DNA from 3 places in the Fenollaria sporofastidiosus genome. Region 1 is predicted to be linked to each of the others. Evidence: riboswitches for the same ligand, from Rfam matches in the RefSeq annotation. Region 1 holds a riboswitch; each other region holds the start of a gene.

Evidence for each region. A riboswitch is a leader RNA that binds a small molecule or an ion and turns the genes downstream of it on or off. The one in region 1 is predicted to bind cobalamin.
Region 2: another riboswitch for cobalamin. It lies ahead of KO172_RS07800 (sirohydrochlorin cobaltochelatase); the one in region 1 lies ahead of KO172_RS03710 (energy-coupling factor ABC transporter permease).
Region 3: another riboswitch for cobalamin. It lies ahead of KO172_RS03050 (ABC transporter substrate-binding protein); the one in region 1 lies ahead of KO172_RS03710 (energy-coupling factor ABC transporter permease).

The regions. Positions count from the first base shown of each region.
Region 1 is NZ_OW968186.1:786,311-792,346, reverse strand. It holds gene KO172_RS03725 (energy-coupling factor ABC transporter ATP-binding protein) at 1-414, opposite strand, end outside; gene KO172_RS03720 (CbiQ family ECF transporter T component) at 419-1,099, opposite strand; gene KO172_RS03715 (energy-coupling factor ABC transporter substrate-binding protein) at 1,115-1,408, opposite strand; gene KO172_RS03710 (energy-coupling factor ABC transporter permease) at 1,395-2,105, opposite strand; cobalamin riboswitch at 2,188-2,380, opposite strand; gene KO172_RS03705 (ArsR/SmtB family transcription factor) at 2,501-2,842, opposite strand; gene rsmA (16S rRNA (adenine(1518)-N(6)/adenine(1519)-N(6))-dimethyltransferase RsmA) at 2,832-3,692, opposite strand; gene rnmV (ribonuclease M5) at 3,685-4,218, opposite strand; gene KO172_RS03690 (TatD family hydrolase) at 4,211-4,981, opposite strand; gene metG (methionine--tRNA ligase) at 4,981-6,036, opposite strand, start outside.
Region 2 is NZ_OW968186.1:1,567,663-1,573,698, reverse strand. It holds gene KO172_RS07825 (response regulator transcription factor) at 1-194, shown strand, start outside; gene KO172_RS07820 (sensor histidine kinase) at 184-1,533, shown strand; gene KO172_RS07815 (hypothetical protein) at 1,536-1,943, shown strand; gene KO172_RS07810 (cobyric acid synthase) at 1,944-2,783, shown strand; gene cbiB (adenosylcobinamide-phosphate synthase CbiB) at 2,764-3,723, shown strand; cobalamin riboswitch at 3,770-3,935, shown strand; gene KO172_RS07800 (sirohydrochlorin cobaltochelatase) at 4,096-5,472, shown strand; gene KO172_RS07795 (pyridoxal phosphate-dependent aminotransferase) at 5,476-6,036, shown strand, end outside.
Region 3 is NZ_OW968186.1:658,763-664,798, reverse strand. It holds gene KO172_RS03070 (ABC transporter ATP-binding protein) at 1-280, opposite strand, end outside; gene KO172_RS03065 (ATP-binding cassette domain-containing protein) at 258-1,013, opposite strand; gene KO172_RS03060 (ABC transporter permease) at 1,010-1,777, opposite strand; gene KO172_RS03055 (ABC transporter permease) at 1,777-2,694, opposite strand; gene KO172_RS03050 (ABC transporter substrate-binding protein) at 2,695-4,239, opposite strand; cobalamin riboswitch at 4,309-4,443, opposite strand; gene KO172_RS03045 (ABC transporter ATP-binding protein/permease) at 4,898-6,036, shown strand, end outside.

The DNA of each region.
Region 1 (6,036 bases):
TAAAAAGTGAACCGGCTCGTCCTTTAGCTCATATGCGTTTGCATTCTTAAGCGCCATCTCAACCCTTGCCTTGACAGTTTCTTCGTCGTAGCCAAGGTTTCTAAGCGTAAAAGCAGTGTCATCAAACACGTTCGAGTAGAAGATTTGATTGTCCGGGTCTTGAAAAACCATAGTAACGTTCTTTCTATAATTCAAAAGACTCTTCTTGTCGTAGCGAAGAAGCTCACCATCAACAAGTATCTCGCCTTTGTCCCTCTTTAGTAGCCCAAGTATGTTTTTAAATAAAGTAGTCTTACCGGCACCGTTCTCACCTATAATCATGGTGATGGCGCCGTTATTAGTCGAGAGGCTTACTCCGTCTAAGACCTTTTGTCCACTCTCATAAGTATATTCTAAATTTTTTACTTCTAACATATAATCACCTAACCGGAAATTCCCCATTGTATAGCTTGATATTTAAAGCATTAATCATCTCTTCGTTTCTCTTAAATATACCTAAGACCATGTTCTCAACAAAGATCTTGATAGACTTAAACGATGTCTTAGTGTTTATAAAGCCAAACTTTATCTCAAGACAGTTTATGTTTGTTTGCGCCTCTTCTATGATGATGAAGATGAAGCGGTAAATAAGCATAAAGAGCTCGATGAAGATGTTTGGCAGATGCAAGCTCTTGAAAACTTTGATTATATCGACCATGGGTGTCGTTACACTTAAGAATATGACCGAAGAGGTCGCCGCAAGAGATCTCATAAACACGTTAAGAAACAGCATCTCTTGCCCCTCAATCACTCCAAAGTATATGCCAAAGATGTTTATGGAATAGACAAAATGATTTTCTTTAGAAAAACCAATTATCAAAAATATTGTTCCTAAGAATATGAATATAGTCGGAACTTTAATAAATGATAAGACGTTTCTTACTTTAAACTTTGCAAATGCAAGCTCTAAGAATATTATTAAGATGAATATGCCTAAATTTACATATATATTGTCAAGACCAATAGCTAAAACTAGCATAGCTAGGCAGAATATAAATTTATATCCTGCCTTGATATGCCTTAAGCCGTTGGTATATGCGAACTGATCAATGAGTAGCAATTTACCTAAGCTCCTTTATTTATCTTTTTCCTTCTTACTTGCATCTCCCTTCCAGCTGCCAATGATGTAGCCAATAGCTCCAGCACCGATAGCAGCTTGAAGACCAAATAACAAGGATTCAACTTCGCCCGATGGTGGTTCCCAAAGGGACTCGAACCATGGCTCATAGCCTGGTTTTAATGCTTCAATCTCTTCACTTGCGGCATCATCAGATCCGCCATATTCGCCTTGAACGAAAACAAGTGGTAGTACAACAAGTAAGATAGCAAGTATGATTAAAATCAAATTAGTCTTCTTATAATCTTTCATTTGTAAGTACCCCCTCACCTTTGTATCTAACTATAAGGTTAACAATAACAACAGTTAGTAAACCTTCAACTATAGCGATAGGAACTTGAGTAACAGCAAAGATAGATAAGAACTTACCTAAAGCAGCTGTAAATCCAATTCCTTCGTGGTAAACAACAGCAAGTTGAGTTGCAGTAACAACATAAGTGAATAAGTCACCAAGAGTTGCTGCTAAGAATACTGCAAGGCTTCTATTTTGTTTCTTTAACAAGTGATAGATGGCAAAAGCTAAGAATGGTCCAGCTATAGCCATAGAGAAAGTATTAGCACCTAAAGTAGTTAAACCACCATGAGCTAATAACAAAGCTTGGAAAATTAAAACAATTAAACCTAAAACGGATGTTTGAAGTGGTCCAAATAGTATTGCACCAAGTCCAGTACCTGTTGGATGTGAACAGCTACCTACTACTGAAGGGATCTTCATAGCAGATAGTACGAAGATAAAGCCACCTGCAAGTGCAAGTAAAACTTTCTTCTCGTTTGAATCAGAGTCTTTAGCAATTTTTCTTATACCAAGTATGATGAATGGTAAAGATACAAGTCCCCAGATTACGCACCACTCTTTAGGAAGGTAACCTTCCATGATGTGCATTGCGAATGCGTCTGCGGACAATAAAATTAGTGAAAGACTCATGAGAATGATACTTTTCTTTCTCATAAATTATTCCTCCTTTTATTTCCCCACGCAAAGACTCCTTTTGAAAATCAAATTGATTTGGAAAAGAACCTCTCTTTGCCGAAGGTGTTTCTCGATAAAGTAAGGTTTTCCGGCTAGCGCTTTAATCCCTTGTAAACGCCTTCCCATTATGGATGAAATAACAGTGACATAAGTGTTTACTCAGTATGCGCCAACGGCAGCGGCGACTGCGTTTTTAAAACTTCCCTTAAACGATATCAATATAATTATATCACTACAGAACTTAGAATGCAAGGTTAATACTCATATTGATGGATGTATGTAGCATATTTATTTAATCTAATTAAAGACTAATTTACATACAAGCCATAAAAAATCTGCCACCATTATAGTGACAGATAATATATCGATTACTATTAAGCTTTTTCTTTTGCGTGTTCCAAGCCTTGCTTGTATAACATAAGCACGTGCTCGTCATCTAGTGAGTAGACAAGTTGCTTGCCGTCTCTTTCGTACTTAACGAGGCCAAGGTTTCTTAGTATCCTTAGGTGGTGACTAACAAGTGGCTGTGTCATACCTAGTGCGTATGAAAGATCTGTTACACACATCTCGCTTAGGCTCAGTGCGTGTATGATTTGTATTCTGGAAGGCTCGCTAAGTGCTTTCATAATGTCTGCTAACTTCTCAACTACCTTGTAGTCGATGTTATCATTTTTAATCGCATCCAGTTCTTCCTGTGTTAATACTTTACTTTCCATATATTCCCTCCAAGTCTCTCGTTATACTTACAAAGTCATCGAAGCTTAGCTCCTCTGCCCTTGTGTTCTCGCCTTTCTTAATGGCTTTAAGTGCATCTATTGTGTGCACCTTATCTATACCCACTTCGCTATTAAATAAAGCGTTCGCAAGTGTTTTTCTTCTCTTCATGAAGGCTGCTCTAATTATCTTTAAGAATAGCTCTTCGTTTGCCAAATCTTTTTTCTTCTTTTCTATATATAAAACTGCTGAGTCCACCTTTGGCTTGGGGTAGAAACAGTCCTTTGACACATTAAATGCTATGCGCACATCTCCATAGGCACGTGTAAATACCGATATGCTGCCGTAGTCTTTTGATTTTTCATCGGCGACTATCCTTTGAGCGACTTCTTTTTGTACCATAACCGTGATGGATTCAATCTCTAGCTTTGATTCGAGCAAAAATGTAAGTATGGGTGTCGTCACATAGTATGGAAGGTTGGCGCATACCTTGAAGGGTCCTCCCGTCAATGCCTTGATCTCGTCTTCTGTGGCATTCATAAAGTCCTTGTAAATGACTGTGGCATTGTCAAAGCGTCCAAGTGTCTCCTTGTGTATCTCTTTAAGCGACTCGTCAAGCTCAAAGGCAATGACCTTCTTTGCGTGCTTTGCTAGCTCTTCTGTCAAGGTTCCTATGCCAGGACCTATCTCCATAACTGTAGTATCCTTTGTGATGCCGCTCTCCTGTGCTATCTTTCTAATGATATTGCCATCGATCAAAAAGTTTTGTCCAAGCGCTTTTTTAAATTCAAAGCCGAAGTCCTCTTGCAGCTCCTTGAGTCTTGCTATGCTATATAAACCTTTCTCAGTCAATTTTCTTCATAGCCTCCACAAAATCTTCTCTCGAAATTTGATAATAGTTTAGTGCGTCGAGCATCTTTTTTGCGTTTGAATTAGAAATTTTTAGTAGGCTCGCAAGTTTTTCGCGCCTTTCACTAGAACCATCTGCGCCTAAAAGACCATTATCAAACAAATCCTTCGATGTATATAGTACGGTCCTCTCTTCTGTCGATGCTCTTGCGTTCATCAGTGCATCGATAATTGCCTCCTTCGAAGCATTCTCAACGCCGATATCATCTTTCTTAATCGCATCTGACTGCTTTAGATAAGCATTTTTACAGCCCTTGACATTTTCATTTATGGTGCGTCTAATCATCTTACCAGCATAATCAGGGTCAGTAAAAACAATGACTCCCCTCGTCTTGACAGCTTTCTTAAGCTCATCAAAGAGCGTTTTTTTAATTTTATAGCCATGTGTTGCAACGATGTCGGCATCAACAGCGTTTTTAATCTGAGCGATGTCGTCCATGCCCTCGACAACTATGAGTTCTTTAATCATTTTTCACTCCAAAAAATTCAAATGCGTTCTTCTTTGTCGCTTCTAAAACTTCTTCTGTGCTGATGCCCTTGATCTCGGCAAGTTTTTCTGCAACCAAGACTACTTTTCTCGGGTCATTTCTCTTGCCTCTATATGGCACCGGCGTCATATATGGTGAGTCCGTCTCTATAAGTAGGTCTTTCAAATCAACTTCCTTTGCAACATCCACAGTGTTCTTTGCATTTTTAAAAGTTAGCGCTCCACCTAAAGCTAGCTTGTAGCCAAGTTTTAGATACTTTCTCGCCATCTCTATAGACCCTGTATAGCAGTGCAAAAGAACATTCATGCCCTTTGCGTGCTTTTCAAGTATCTCGTAAGTCTCTTCCATCGCTTCACGCGTATGAATAACGATGGGCACATCCATCTCTCTAGCAAGGTTTATCTGATCAATAAAGACCTCTCTTTGTACATCTCGTGGCGACAAATCGTAGTGGTAGTCTAGGCCAATCTCGCCTATCGCCATAACCTTATCCTTAGTAAGTAGCTCTTTAAGTGCCTCGCGCGTTTCAGCTGTGTAGTACTTCGCCTCATGCGGATGCACGCCTACAACTGCGTAGACGTGATCGTACTTTTTACTAAGCTCATAGCTTGAGTAGCTTGTCTTAAGGTCGCAGCCTATGTTGAAGAAGTAGTTTCCTCCAGATAAGATATCTTTTATGACTTCTTCTCTGTCCTCATCAAAGGCTTCGTCGTCAAGATGAGCGTGTGAATCAACGAATACCATTACGCGATCACTGAGCCACTTGGCATATCTTCAATCGATGTAACTAGTGATAAGTCATCGCCGTTTTCGCAAGCAAGTATCATGCCTTGCGACTCAACGCCTCTAAGCTTTCTAGGCTTTAAGTTGCATACAACGACAACCTTCTTGCCTATGATGTCCTCTGGCTTGTACCACTTCTTGATGCCGCTAACAATAGTTCTTGTCTCATCACCAATCTTAACTGTGTTAATCAAAAGTTTGTCAGCCTCAGGATGTTCCTTTGAGTCAATTACTTCGCCTAATCTTAGATCAAGCTTTGCAAAATCATCAAATTCTATAGCTGGCTTAGCATCAGCGTCCTCAGCCTTTGTCTTGCCATCCTTTTCTTCTCTCGACTTAACTAAATTTGCGTTTTCCTCAAGTAGTCTCTCTACTTCTTTATCAACATCAAGTCTTGGGAATAGTGTATCTATCTTCTTTACAGTGTATTTATCTACTTTACCAAATTCATCGCATTCTTCATATTTCATTTCTTCACTTAAGCCAAGCGCTTCCCTAATCTTCTTTGCAGTATCTGGGATGAATGGGCTTAGTAATACAGATGATATTCTTAATGCTTCTAGTAAATTATATATGATAGTTTCAAGTCTTTCCTTGTGTTCGTCATCGTTTAAAGTCCATGGGCATGTTTCGTCGATGTACTTGTTGGACCTTCTGATTAGCTTAAACACTTCATCAATGGCTACTGATAGGTTAAGGTGCTCCATCTTTTCATCAAGAACAGCTTTTCTTGTTAGAGCTACATCAATTAAATCCTTATCGATTGCATCATCAGAAGTCTTTTTATTAACAGTTCCGCCAAAGTACTTTTCTGCCATGGCAATAGTTCTTGAAACTAAGTTACCAAGGTCATTTGCAAGATCAGAGTTTACTCTTTCCATAAACTTTTTGCTTTGGAAGTTACCATCGCTACCAAAGTTGAACTCTCTCATAACGTAGTACTTAAGCGCGTCTCTGCCATATAGCTTAACTATTGGCTCAGGGTAGATGACATTGCCCTTGCTCTTACTCATCTT
Region 2 (6,036 bases), 780 kb from region 1:
TAGCTCAAAACGAAGGCATAGCTCTATCGCGTGAGACTATACTTGAAAATGTTTGGGGCTACGATTTCTTCGGGGACAATAGAACAGTCGACACACACATCAAGATGCTTAGGAACTCTCTAGGAGCTGAAAAAGACATTATAAGTACAGTTCGCGGTTATGGCTACAAGCTGGAGAAAAAAGATGAAAAATAAATCATTATTCACAAAGCTAATCAGTTATTTTTTAATATTTACGGTACTGATACTATCAACAATGTGGCTATTTAATATAGTTTTCTTCAAAGAAATATACACGCAAAAGAAGAGAGAGCTCATTCAAAATACAGAAAAAGAAATTTCATCTTATACTGGAAGAGATCTAGTAAAGTTTTTGAATGATGTATCAAGTAAGACTAGACTTGGCATAATTATTTTTGATGAGAATGGTTTGGTCTTGTACCCAAATTATTTACTAGAGCTTGACAAGGAAGACTTAGATTTTGTTAAAAGCAATGAAGATAGCGTTGACTATATCAAGAAGCATGACGATAGAGAGTACTTAGTATTTTTAAAGAGATACGAAACAGTTAACGCAAAATTATACATGAAGCTTATTGATAATCTTGATGAAGATGGTTCAGTTAAAAAGATGCTTAGAGAAGAGCTTTTATACATAAGTCTCGTTGCGATAGCCTTGGCTCTAGTTTTATCATATTTTTTAGCAAAGAAGCTTACTAAGCCAATCAAAAATCTTTCGGAAGCGTCCAAATTTTTGGGTACAAAGAGCTTTTCTGTTGAAGAAGAAGGCGGCTATGAAGAGATTGAGGAGCTTAAGAAGAGTCTCGAGAGCGCAAATGCAGATTTAAAGAGGACTATGGACTTTCGTGAGAATATCATTGCTAATGTATCGCATGACTTCAAAACGCCTTTAAGCGTGATTAAGTCTTATGCTGAGATGATTAAGGACATAACGGGTGATAATAAAGAAAAGCGTGAAGAGAATCTTGACACCATCATCAATGAGGCAGATAGATTAAACAGCATGATTAACGAGATGCTTGAAGCATCAAAGAACGTAAGCGCCCTTGGTGAACTTGAATTAAAAAGAGTTTCGCTTGAAGCCATTTCCAAGGAGATTATAGATAAATTAAATACAGCTGAAAATAGAGAGAGAATTAAATTAGACGTGAGCGGCGATACCATGGTTATGGCTGATGAGAAAAAAATTAGAAGCGTTATATATAATTACTTATCAAACGCACTGAACTATTCAAATGAGGATGAAGACGTTATTGTAAGGATTACAGAAGAAGAAAATGCTGTTAGATACGAGGTTATTGACCACGGAGTCGGCATTAAGGAAGAGGACATAAAGAGGGTTTGGGATCGCTACTACATCTCGAGCGCGAACCATGAGCTCAAAAAGTATGCGACAGGCCTTGGCTTATATATCGCTCGTGAGGTGCTTTTACTTCACAAGGCAGAGTTTGGCGTAGAGAGCAGTTACGGCAAAGGATCGAATTTTTATTTTGTATTAAAAAAGGGAGTGTAGATATGAACTTTGATTTTTTAAAAGACATGAACATTGGTAATTTCGACAAGGATGAAGCCATGAACAAGATTGGTGACATCGGCGAAGCCATCAAAACGAACACTGATTTAGCAAAGTACCAAGAACTTATCAATGACTTTTTAGATCTTGTTAAAGATTATTACAATGGTAAGTACAAGGGCATTGAGAAGAAGAACATGCTATTTATAATTTCAGGCTTACTTATAGTTTTGTATCCAAATTCATACAAGCAAAACGCTTTCTTCATCATAGCTTCGAAAATATTTGGCGTTTCAATATTAGTTAAGGCTATAGGCGAAGAAGTGACTAAATATAGAGAGTGGAAGAAAAATTTAATCTCGATAGAAACTGATTTAGGTACTATCGAATACAATGATGAGGAATTTTAAATGGCAAAGATAATGATATACGGCACGACATCGTCAGCAGGCAAATCAACGATAGCGACTGCTATGTGCAGATATTATAAAGACAAGGGCTACAAGGTATGTCCGTTCAAATCGCAAAATATGTCGAGAAACTCATTTAAGCTTCAAGACGGAAAACTTATTAGCAATGCACAAGCCATACAAGCCTACGCAGCAGGCATAAAGGCGGATGAGTACATGAACCCGATACTTCTAGTGCCATCGTCAGACACAGGTAGCGATGTTTATGTACTTGGCAAACTATACAAGCACATGAATACAAAGGAGTATTACTCGATTAAGAAAGAGCTAAAGGCGAAGGTAAAAGAGGTTTTTGAAGAGCTTGAGAAGAAATATGACGTCATGATTATAGAAGGAGCTGGCTCACCTGCTGAGATAAATCTACTTGAGGATGATTTTGTAAATACTGGCATGGCTGAACTTGCGGACACTAACGCAATAATCGTCGCTGACATTGACAAGGGCGGCGTCTTTGCATCAATCTACGGCACATACATGATACTTGATGAAAAAGATAGAGCGAGGATAAAAGGCTACATCATCAATAAATTTAGGGGCGATGCGAGCCTACTTGATGAGGGCATCAAAAAGCTTCACGAGCTAACAGGTCTTGACTGTCTTGGCATAGTACCATATACAAAGCTTGAGATAGCGGACGAAGACTCGCTTCATGATTATGAGAAGGCTGTCAATGCTCACATGGCAGAGCACGATGCGATGAATAATGAAATCGATAGGCTAGCTAAAGTATTTGAAGAAGCCATCGACATAGATAAATTAAATGCAATACTTGGCTTATAAGCTCATCGCCATACTTATAGGTGTGGTGCTTGATTTAATCTTAGGCGACCCATATAACTTTTTTCATCCAGTTAAGGTCATGGGTAATGTCATTAGCTTTGAAGAAAAATTAATTCGAAGGACAGGGGCAAGAGGTGGTTTTTTGAAGCTGCTTGGACTAGTCTCAGTATTATTCAACATTAGCCTTGCATTTTTATTCGGATGCTTTGCAATAATATTATTTAAGATCAATAAATATTTGTATCTAATCTACACTTCATACATGGTCTACGTCTGCCTTGCAGCACGCTCACTTCACTTCGAAGCAGATATGGTAGTAAAAGAGCTAGCGCATTCGCTAGAGAGAGGACGCAAGAGACTCTCCTACATAGTTGGCCGTGATACAAGTGAACTAAGTGAAGAAGAGATACTTAAGGCATGTATAGAGACAGTCGCCGAAAATACTTCAGATGGTGTAATAGCACCGCTTATCTACATCGCGATATATACACCACTTGGACTGGTTTATAAATTTATCAATACCATGGACTCGATGTGGGGCTACAAGAATGAAAAATATGGCGATCTTGGCTTTTTCGCAGCAAAGATAGATGACCTAGTCAATCTAGTGCCAGCAAGATTAAGTGCGCTTCTTATATTAATTACTAACATCTTCAATAAAAACATCGCCTACGCGTGCAAAACGTTTTTTAAGTATAGATATGCACACGCAAGTCCAAATAGTGCCTTCCTTGAAGCGCCCATAGCGGGACTTTTAAAAATTCGTTTAGGTGGACCGCACAAATATTTTTCTAAGATAGTCGATAAACCATATATTGGCGACATAGATGGCGAAGTAAATAAAAATGGCGTTTATTTCACCATAAAAGCGATGTATAAGGCACTAGCCTTGCTAGTATTAGTGATCGCTGTTATATATTTAAAATTAATATTAAAATAAAAAAATTTATTAATACACTTGAAATAATTACACATATATGATATCATATATGTGTAATTTTTGAATGTTCACCATAAAGGGAAGCTGGTGTAAGTCCAGCACAGCCCCCGCTACTGTAAATAGTGACGAGTCTATGTATACCACTGGGAAACTGGGAAGGTTTAGATGAGGTTGATCTATAAGTCAGGATATCTTTAGAACGTTCGTATAAAGTTACTTCTTCGGTGGGAAGGAAAAACTTACTAAATATGTATGTTTTATATCCTTGATACCCCTATTCAAGGATTTTTATTTTCCAAAAAACCGACGAGAGGAAAAGGCGCGCTTCTCCTATTTTTCTTTTCCTCTCGTGTACATATAATGGAGGAATTTATGAAAAAGGCAATACTATTAAGCTTTTTTGGTACAACAAGGCTTAGAGAACACGAAAGAGTCATTGACAAGTTTGTGAGTGGCTTTAAAAATGAATTTAAGGACTGCGAGATAAAGATATGCTTTACTTCTAGGATAGTTAAGAAGATACTAGAGAAGAAAGGCATGTCTTTTAATAATGAGTGCGAAGCAATCAAGGAATTGAAAGAGGCTGGATATAACGATATAAGAGTCGTTTCGACAAACATCATTCCAGGTAAAGAGTATAAGAAGCTAAAAGATGTTTCTAACAGACTTACTACTCCATTTATCAGTAACGCTAAGGATATAGCAAAGCTTATTGATGGCATGACAGCCTTTAAATTAAATGAAGGCGAAGAGTTCATCTACGTTGGTCATGGTACTTATCATGTAGCCGATAGGATATATGAAGATATTGACGAAGCTTTTAGAGAAAAGAACAATAAATATCACATGATGAGTATAGAGGGTGATCTTGATCTTGATAGCGTTGTTAAAAATTTAGCTAAAGACACAAAAACTTTATATCTAAGGCCATTCATGCTAGTTTCAGGCGTTCATATGCTTGAAGACATTGCTCCTGACGATGATGACTCAATAAAGTCGAAACTAGAAAAGCTTGGCTACGAAGTGAAGCTTATAGATAAGGGTCTTGGCGAAGAAGATTATATCTTAAACGACTGCATAGAAAAAGTTAAGGCCATGGAAGAGCCGCTACTAAATATAGTTGGTGTTGGTCCTGGCGATGAAGACTTATTAACTGTTAAGGCTATACTTACTTTGAAAAATACAAATGCTGTCTTCGTTCTTGACAATAGAGGCCGCAATCTTGCTCTTGACACAGTTATGAGCTATGTAGAAGATAAACCTATCATAAAGATGCCATTTGACATGAAGAATGCTACAGATGCTTTATATAGGGAGCTAAAGGCAAAACTTGAAGAAGCGCTTAAAGAGTATAGAGACGTAAGCTTTGTAACTATAGGTGATGCAGCAGTTTTCTCGACACCTATGAACTTAACAAAGATACTTGATAAGAAGATAAATATAAATATTATTAATGGCATGCCATCTTTTGTAGCATTAAGTGCAATGAATAAAGAGCCGCTTATTGAAAAGGGCGAGAGTCTTGTGATAAGTGACAACACAGAGCTAGTTAGGGCAGCAAAGCCTGACAGAGCTGTTATACTTAAGGGCACCATTAACAAGGAAGCTGTTTTAGAACTTAAAGATACTTACGAAGCAGAATATTTTAAGAGGATATCGATGCCAAACGAAATGTATCTTACGGATGAGGACGAAATACGTAAGGATAACGATTATATATCGCTATTCTACTTAAAGAAAAGGAAGTAAATTATGCACGGAGCAAATTTTTATGATTATGACAAAAAACTCATAGATTTCAGCTCTAACATCAATGTATTTAATATGAACGAAATACTTTTCTCTAATATTAAGGAAGACTTTGATTATGTCAATGTCTATCCTGATATAAAACAGAGGGAAGCGATTAACAATGTAGCCACTTATTTGGCTTGTGATGCGTCTAACATTATCTTGGGCAATGGATCTATAGAGATAATTGATAAGGCGATATACAGGGCAAGTAGAGTGGTTATTTTTGACCCTTCGTTCTATGAGTATGAGCTTAGAGCAAGTGTTTATAAAAAAGATTTGATTAGAATAAATTATAAAGACTTTATGATTGACTATGATGAGCTTGATATATTAAAGAAGGGCGACCTAATTATACTAACTAACCCAAATAATCCTAATGGAAGGCTGCTTAAGAAGGAAGAATTAATTAAAGCTCAAGAGATTTGTAAGGAGCATGGCGCGACTCTTTTACTCGATGAGGCCTTTATAGAGTTTACTATGCATGAGTATGACAGCATAGACTTGTTTAAGGACGAGGAC
Region 3 (6,036 bases), 130 kb from region 1:
AGACTGCATTTTGAAATATCAGCTGCACCGGAAAGTCTTCTAAGTTTCTTCTTTTATCTCCAACTATGGGTAGGTCGCGTCCTTTGTAGAGTATCTCTCCTTTGTCTAGGACTATGAGCCCAGCTATGAGCCTAAGTAGGGTTGTTTTGCCACTACCTGAGGGGCCAATGATGCCTAAAAACTCATTCTCATAAAGGTCTAGGTTTAAATCTGATATGGTCGGCGCGTCTGACATCTTAAAGCTCTTTTTTAAATTTTTAATCTCTAGTATCTTTTCCATATATAATCCTTGCCGCCTCTAATAATGACTTTGTATTCTCATCTGTACTTGTAAATATATCAGCTGATGTCTTGTCTTCGGTGATTTGCCCCGCTTTAAAAACACAGATCCTATCTGTTAGTTCGATCGCGTCGTAGGGGTTGTGCGTGATATAGATAAGGCTCATCTTGCTCTTTTGCATGTGCCTTTTGATTATGTCTATGGCCATGTCTGTGGACTCTCTATCAAGTGCGCTCGATATCTCGTCTGCTATCAAGAGCTCTGGGTCTCTATTGAGTATCATCGATATAACTACTCTTTGCTGCATACCACCTGAGAACTCATCTGGGTACTTCTTCGCGTTCTCTCTTTTGATGCCTATCATCTCCAAAGACGAAAGCGCCTTCTGTCTCGCTGCGCTTCTCTTCATACCCTTGGCGAAGACTAGGTCAGAGGTCATCTGATCTAGAACTTTGATGTAGGGGTTTAGTGAGTTTTGTACATCCTGTGTTATGTAGCCTATGGGCCCTTTTAGTTTATCTTTAAGTGTTGTGACTTTTTCTCCTTTATAATATATCTCGCCGTCTATGTGCGCGTTTTTTATTAAGCCAAGTGCCGATCTAAACGATACGCTCTTACCCGCACCCGAAGCACCTATGATGCCTATGGCTTCGCCGGGCGCAAGTTTAAAGTTTATATCCTTGATGATCTTCTTATCAGCTATGCTTACTGAATAATTCTTTAGCTCTATCATATGTTCACCTCGTCAAATGTGTAGTGAAAGATAAGGCTTAGGAAGAATATGCCTAGTGCCGGCCACAGTACTATGAGCGGCTTATCTATGATGTAGCCTCTGTATTGGTAGAGCATGGTTCCAAAGTCTGGCGCGGTGATGTCTGCTCCTAGGCCTATAAATGTAAGTGAAGCATATGCCAAGATGTGATTTGATGCCTTGTTACCCATAAGGTTTAGGCTCGGTGCAAGAAGCTGTGGTAGTAGGAACTTTCTCATAATGTAGGAGTTTGGCGCTTGCAGCATTCTTAGTGTATCAACGTAAGGGTCCTTTAGTATAATCTCGCTTAGTTTGTAGCTTTGATTAGCAAAGAAGCCTAGGTTTGAAAAGCCAAGTGCAAGTCCAACCGCAAGTACTGAGTCTGTGAAGACTATGGACGCGATCAAGGCGACTATGAAGGTAGGTATGATAAGCGTTAGGTCGGTTAAGAACCTGATAATGTTTAGTGCAAAGCCGCCATAAAAGCCTGCGACTATGCCTAGAAACATGCCTAAGATATACGAGACGGCGCTTGCTATCACAACTACATAGAGTGTTCTTAAAAAGCCTTGTGCCATGAGCGAGAAGATGTCGCGGCCAAGGTGGTCTGTGCCCATGATGTGCTCAGCCGATGGCGGAAGAAACTTGTTCTTGATGTCGACGAACTTCGGGTTTTGCGTAGGTATTATTGACAAAACTATCGCCACGAGTAAAATGATGACTACGGAAACTATAGCTTTTTTCATTACGCACTCCCCCTTCTAATAAAGACTTTTGAAAACACTGTGAATATTAAATGCACAAAGAACATCCATATGATGATCATCATTATGTATGTTTGTATGATTAGGTAATCTCTGTGCGCTATGGACTCGATTAAAAGTGCCGAGAGTCCCTGTATAGATAGAGCGAACTCAACAACTGAGCTGGCACCTATGACGTAGGCGCTTTGACTTATTAGTAGACCTGTTAAGCCTTGTAAGGGCTCGTGGTAGCAATACTTTAAAAGCGCTCTTTCTCTTTTGTAGCCTCTCTCAAGGTAGAAGCTGAAGAATGGCTTTTTCATCACTTCCAAGAAGTAGATCCTGACTGTTCTTGACATCGGCCCTATAAGTGGAAGGCCGACGAAGAAAACTCCGACTGCTAGACTTGCTATGGAGCCTGACTTGAAAAATTTGATAAACCTGTACTTCACTCCGAAAAAGTAGACGAAGAGTATGATGAGTATAAAAACAGGCACTGTCTGCGTGAATAATGCTAGTGCCCTTGTTAGTTTATCAAAAAATCCACGCTTCAAACTGGCAAGGTAGCCTAGCCAAAAGGCTAATATACTTGCGTATACTAGCCCAAGTAAGCCAAGCAAAAGTGAGACTGGAGCTCTTCTTAGTATTTCAGGCTTAAGATTGACGCCTGTCATGTAGCTTTTGCCCCAATCACCCTTTATAAAATCTCCTATCCAGTCTAAATACTGTGATATAAGCGGTTTGTCAAGACCAAATTCTTTTTTTAAATAGTTTACGTTCTCCTCAGTGGCAGGTAGGTTTCTTTCGCTAAGAGCCATCATCACCGGGTCTCCGCTCATAAGCCTAACTATGCCAAAGGCAATAAGTGAGCCTACGAAGAAGATCAAAAACCATTTGCAAAAAAAGTTTATGACTTTCATCTATCTAACTGTTAGTGTTGGATTTGTTACAAAGTAGTCGCCGTTCCAGATTTCATAATTCTTGATATTGTCAGAAAGCATTACGAACCAGTGTGGGTCAACTGTGTATAGTATTGGAAGGTCTTCGTAGATCTTTGCTTGAATTTCTTTTGAAAGCTCGTCTCTCTTAGCAAGGTCAGCTGTAACGCCAAGCTCGTCTATAATCTTATCAACTTCAGCATTTGAGTAGTAGCTGTGGTTCTTAACAGCGTCAGTCTTGAAGTGTTGAGCAAAGAAGTAGTGTGGGTTGCCACTTGCTGTTGGGTTTTGAGCGTATAATAATATATCGTGATTGCCCTTAGCAGCTTCTTCGTCGATGCTGTCAGCTAGTGACACGCTTGCTTCGATACCTACTTGCTCTAAGTCAGATACAAGCACTTGACCTATAACTGGTAGGTCTGGTTTCGCAGAGTATGTTAATATAGTAAGCTTAACAGGCTTGCCGCTCTTGTCCATAAGCTTGTCGCCTTCATAAGTGTAGCCAGCAGCCTTGAATTCTTCCTTAGCATTTTCTATGTCATAAGTTAATTTTTGATCGCCATTGAAGCTAAAGTTCTTTGCGAATAGTCCAGTAGGCATGTCTCCACCGCCAAGTGCGTCAATAATCTCTTGTCTATTAACAAGAAGGTCAAGAGCCTTTCTGAAGTGAAGGTCATTTAAGTGATCTCTCTTAAGATTTAAGAAGCAGTAGTATTGGTAGCCTGCGTTGTAGTCAAGCGCCTTAAAGCCCTTGTCTTTTAAGCCTACAGCTACATCATTAGTAAGACCAAAAGCAAGGTCTACTTCGCCACTTTCGTAAGCAAGCTTAAGAGCGTTGCCGTCCTTGAACGCCTTTATAGTGACAGTCTCAGGTCTAGCTTCAAAGCCATCGTAGTATTCGTTTCTTTCTAGTACAACTTCAGCGCCTGGTTTAAGCTCTTTAATCTTGTAAGCGCCAGTGAAGATGTACTTATCACCATCTTTCTTGAACATAACATTAGTCCATTCAGCAAAGATGGATTCAAGATTAACAGTAGGAAGCTCAGTAACGATGTCTACCTTGTAATCTTCTACTGGAGTGAAAGTAATCTTACCAGCAGAAGCACGAGCGAACTCGTTGTTTTCCATGATCATGTTCATAGCTTCAGAGAATGCCTTTGCATCAACTTCGCTGCCGTCAGCAAACTTAACTCCTTCGTTTAGTTCAGCTGTGAAGTGAGTTTCATCCTTAGCTTCGATAGACTTAACGAATCTCGACTTAAGAGTACCATCAGCTTGTAGTGTGTATACGTACTCGCTAATGCCGTGGTTAGTTATACTCCAACCATTGGCTCCGTCAAGTGGATCGTCACTTGAGATAACCCAAGTTTGACCAACAACAATTTCATTAACGTCAGCCTTTTCATTAGCTTCAGTTTTTTCGCTAGCATTAGCATTGTCACTAACTTCAGCTGGCTTTTCATTTGATTTGCAGCCATATGTGAACACTAGCGACAATATGACTACTAAGAAAATAAGTTTCTTCATAAAATCTTTCTCCTTTAATAAGATATAGTATAGAATTAACTGTGCTAAAAAAACTAGCCTTGCCCTGAACCGGAACAAAACTAAAGTACAAGTATCGGACTTATGCATAAATGCAAATACCGTAGCGGCACTGTGTAGGATTCTAACCTACTTCCTTGTTATATTCTATCTGAGCACATTATAACGCATAAATTTTATTAAGTCAATCAAAATGTATAAAAAAGAAGACATCATACGATGCCTTCTTGTATATAGTTTATTTAATTTCTAGCCAGTTTTTTAATAATTAATGAACTAATCTTTGTATTCACAATCAGCCAATTCAAGTTTTAATGCAAGAAGTGTTTTCCTTCGCTTGCTGGTCTACGAAAACTGATAATTTCTAAGCAAAGTATCATTGCGAATAATTTCTTTTTCATTTTTCCTCCTTGTTTTTCCTTCGTATAATATGTATTTACATATGTTCTTACTATTCATCATATCACCCTCACCATAGAAATACAAGTCTTTATGGGTATTTAACACAATTGTAACAAATCACTACTACAATCACACTGTATTTCATAAATTTATAGAAAAAGCGCTTGCTTTATGTTATACTTATCTTATTAGTTCATGCTAATGTTTATGTAACGACTATATACAAAGGAGAGAATATATGCTTGATAAATATTTATTCAAATCTATAGGCAAGGCGAAAAAATACATACTAAGCAGTGTCTTTATGATGATGCTACGCGTTGTAGGGACTGCTCTACTTGCTTTTGCCTTCGGCTCTTTAGCTGAGGCTCTTTACTCTAAAAGTACCATTGACATAAAAAAACTTCTAATAATCTTTGTCCTTGGTATTGCTATCAGGGTCCTTGCTCTATACAAGGTGACTGACTACCAATCGAACATCATTGGTGAGGTGAAGGGTAAGCTTAGAGAAAGGCTCATCACTAAGGCGGCCTCGATTGGTCCCAGCTACAAGGAGCAAATCTCGACTGCGACTCTAATCAATCTAGGCTCGGACACTATTGAGCAGCTGCAAAACTACTACGGACGTTTCTTGCCTGAGTACTACGGCGCTTTCGGTGCGAGTCTTGTTAACTTTGCTATCTTGTCATACATAGACTGGCGCGTTGGACTAGTCTTCTTAGTTTTAATGCCTATCATACCACTACTTTTGAAGTTTATCTTGACTATGGTTGGACGCATGCAAAAGAAGTACTGGCGCAAGTATCAAGATGTCGGCGAGCTATTCTTAGACAGCTTACAAGGCATCACTGCTCTAAAGATATTCAGAGCGGACATAAGGAGGGCTGAGGAGCTTGACGAGAAGGCTGAAGACTTCAGAAATGAGACTATGCGCATACTTGCTATGCAGCTAAACTCTATCACTCTTATCGAGTGGATCGCATACGGCTCATCGATTGCGTGTATATTCACAAGTCTTTATGTGTATACTAAGACTGGACTTGCTCTAAACTTTTTGATTATGATACTGATTATGTCGATGGATGCGTTTAGGCCGATGATCACTTTGACGTCGAGCTTTCACGTTGCAATGACTGGTGTTGCTGCTGGCAAGACGCTTATCGATTTTCTAGAACTAAACGAGGATGATAGAGAAGCTCAGTTTCCTAATGATAAGGATCTTAAGCTAAGTGTGAAGAAGCTTTCCTACAAGTACCCTGACGGGGACTCTTATGCGCTTAATAATATCACGATCGACTTTCCTACTCAAGGATACATCGCTCTTGTTGGTGAGAGCGGCTCTGGTAAGTCGACTCTTGCAAAGCTCATCTCAGCTGC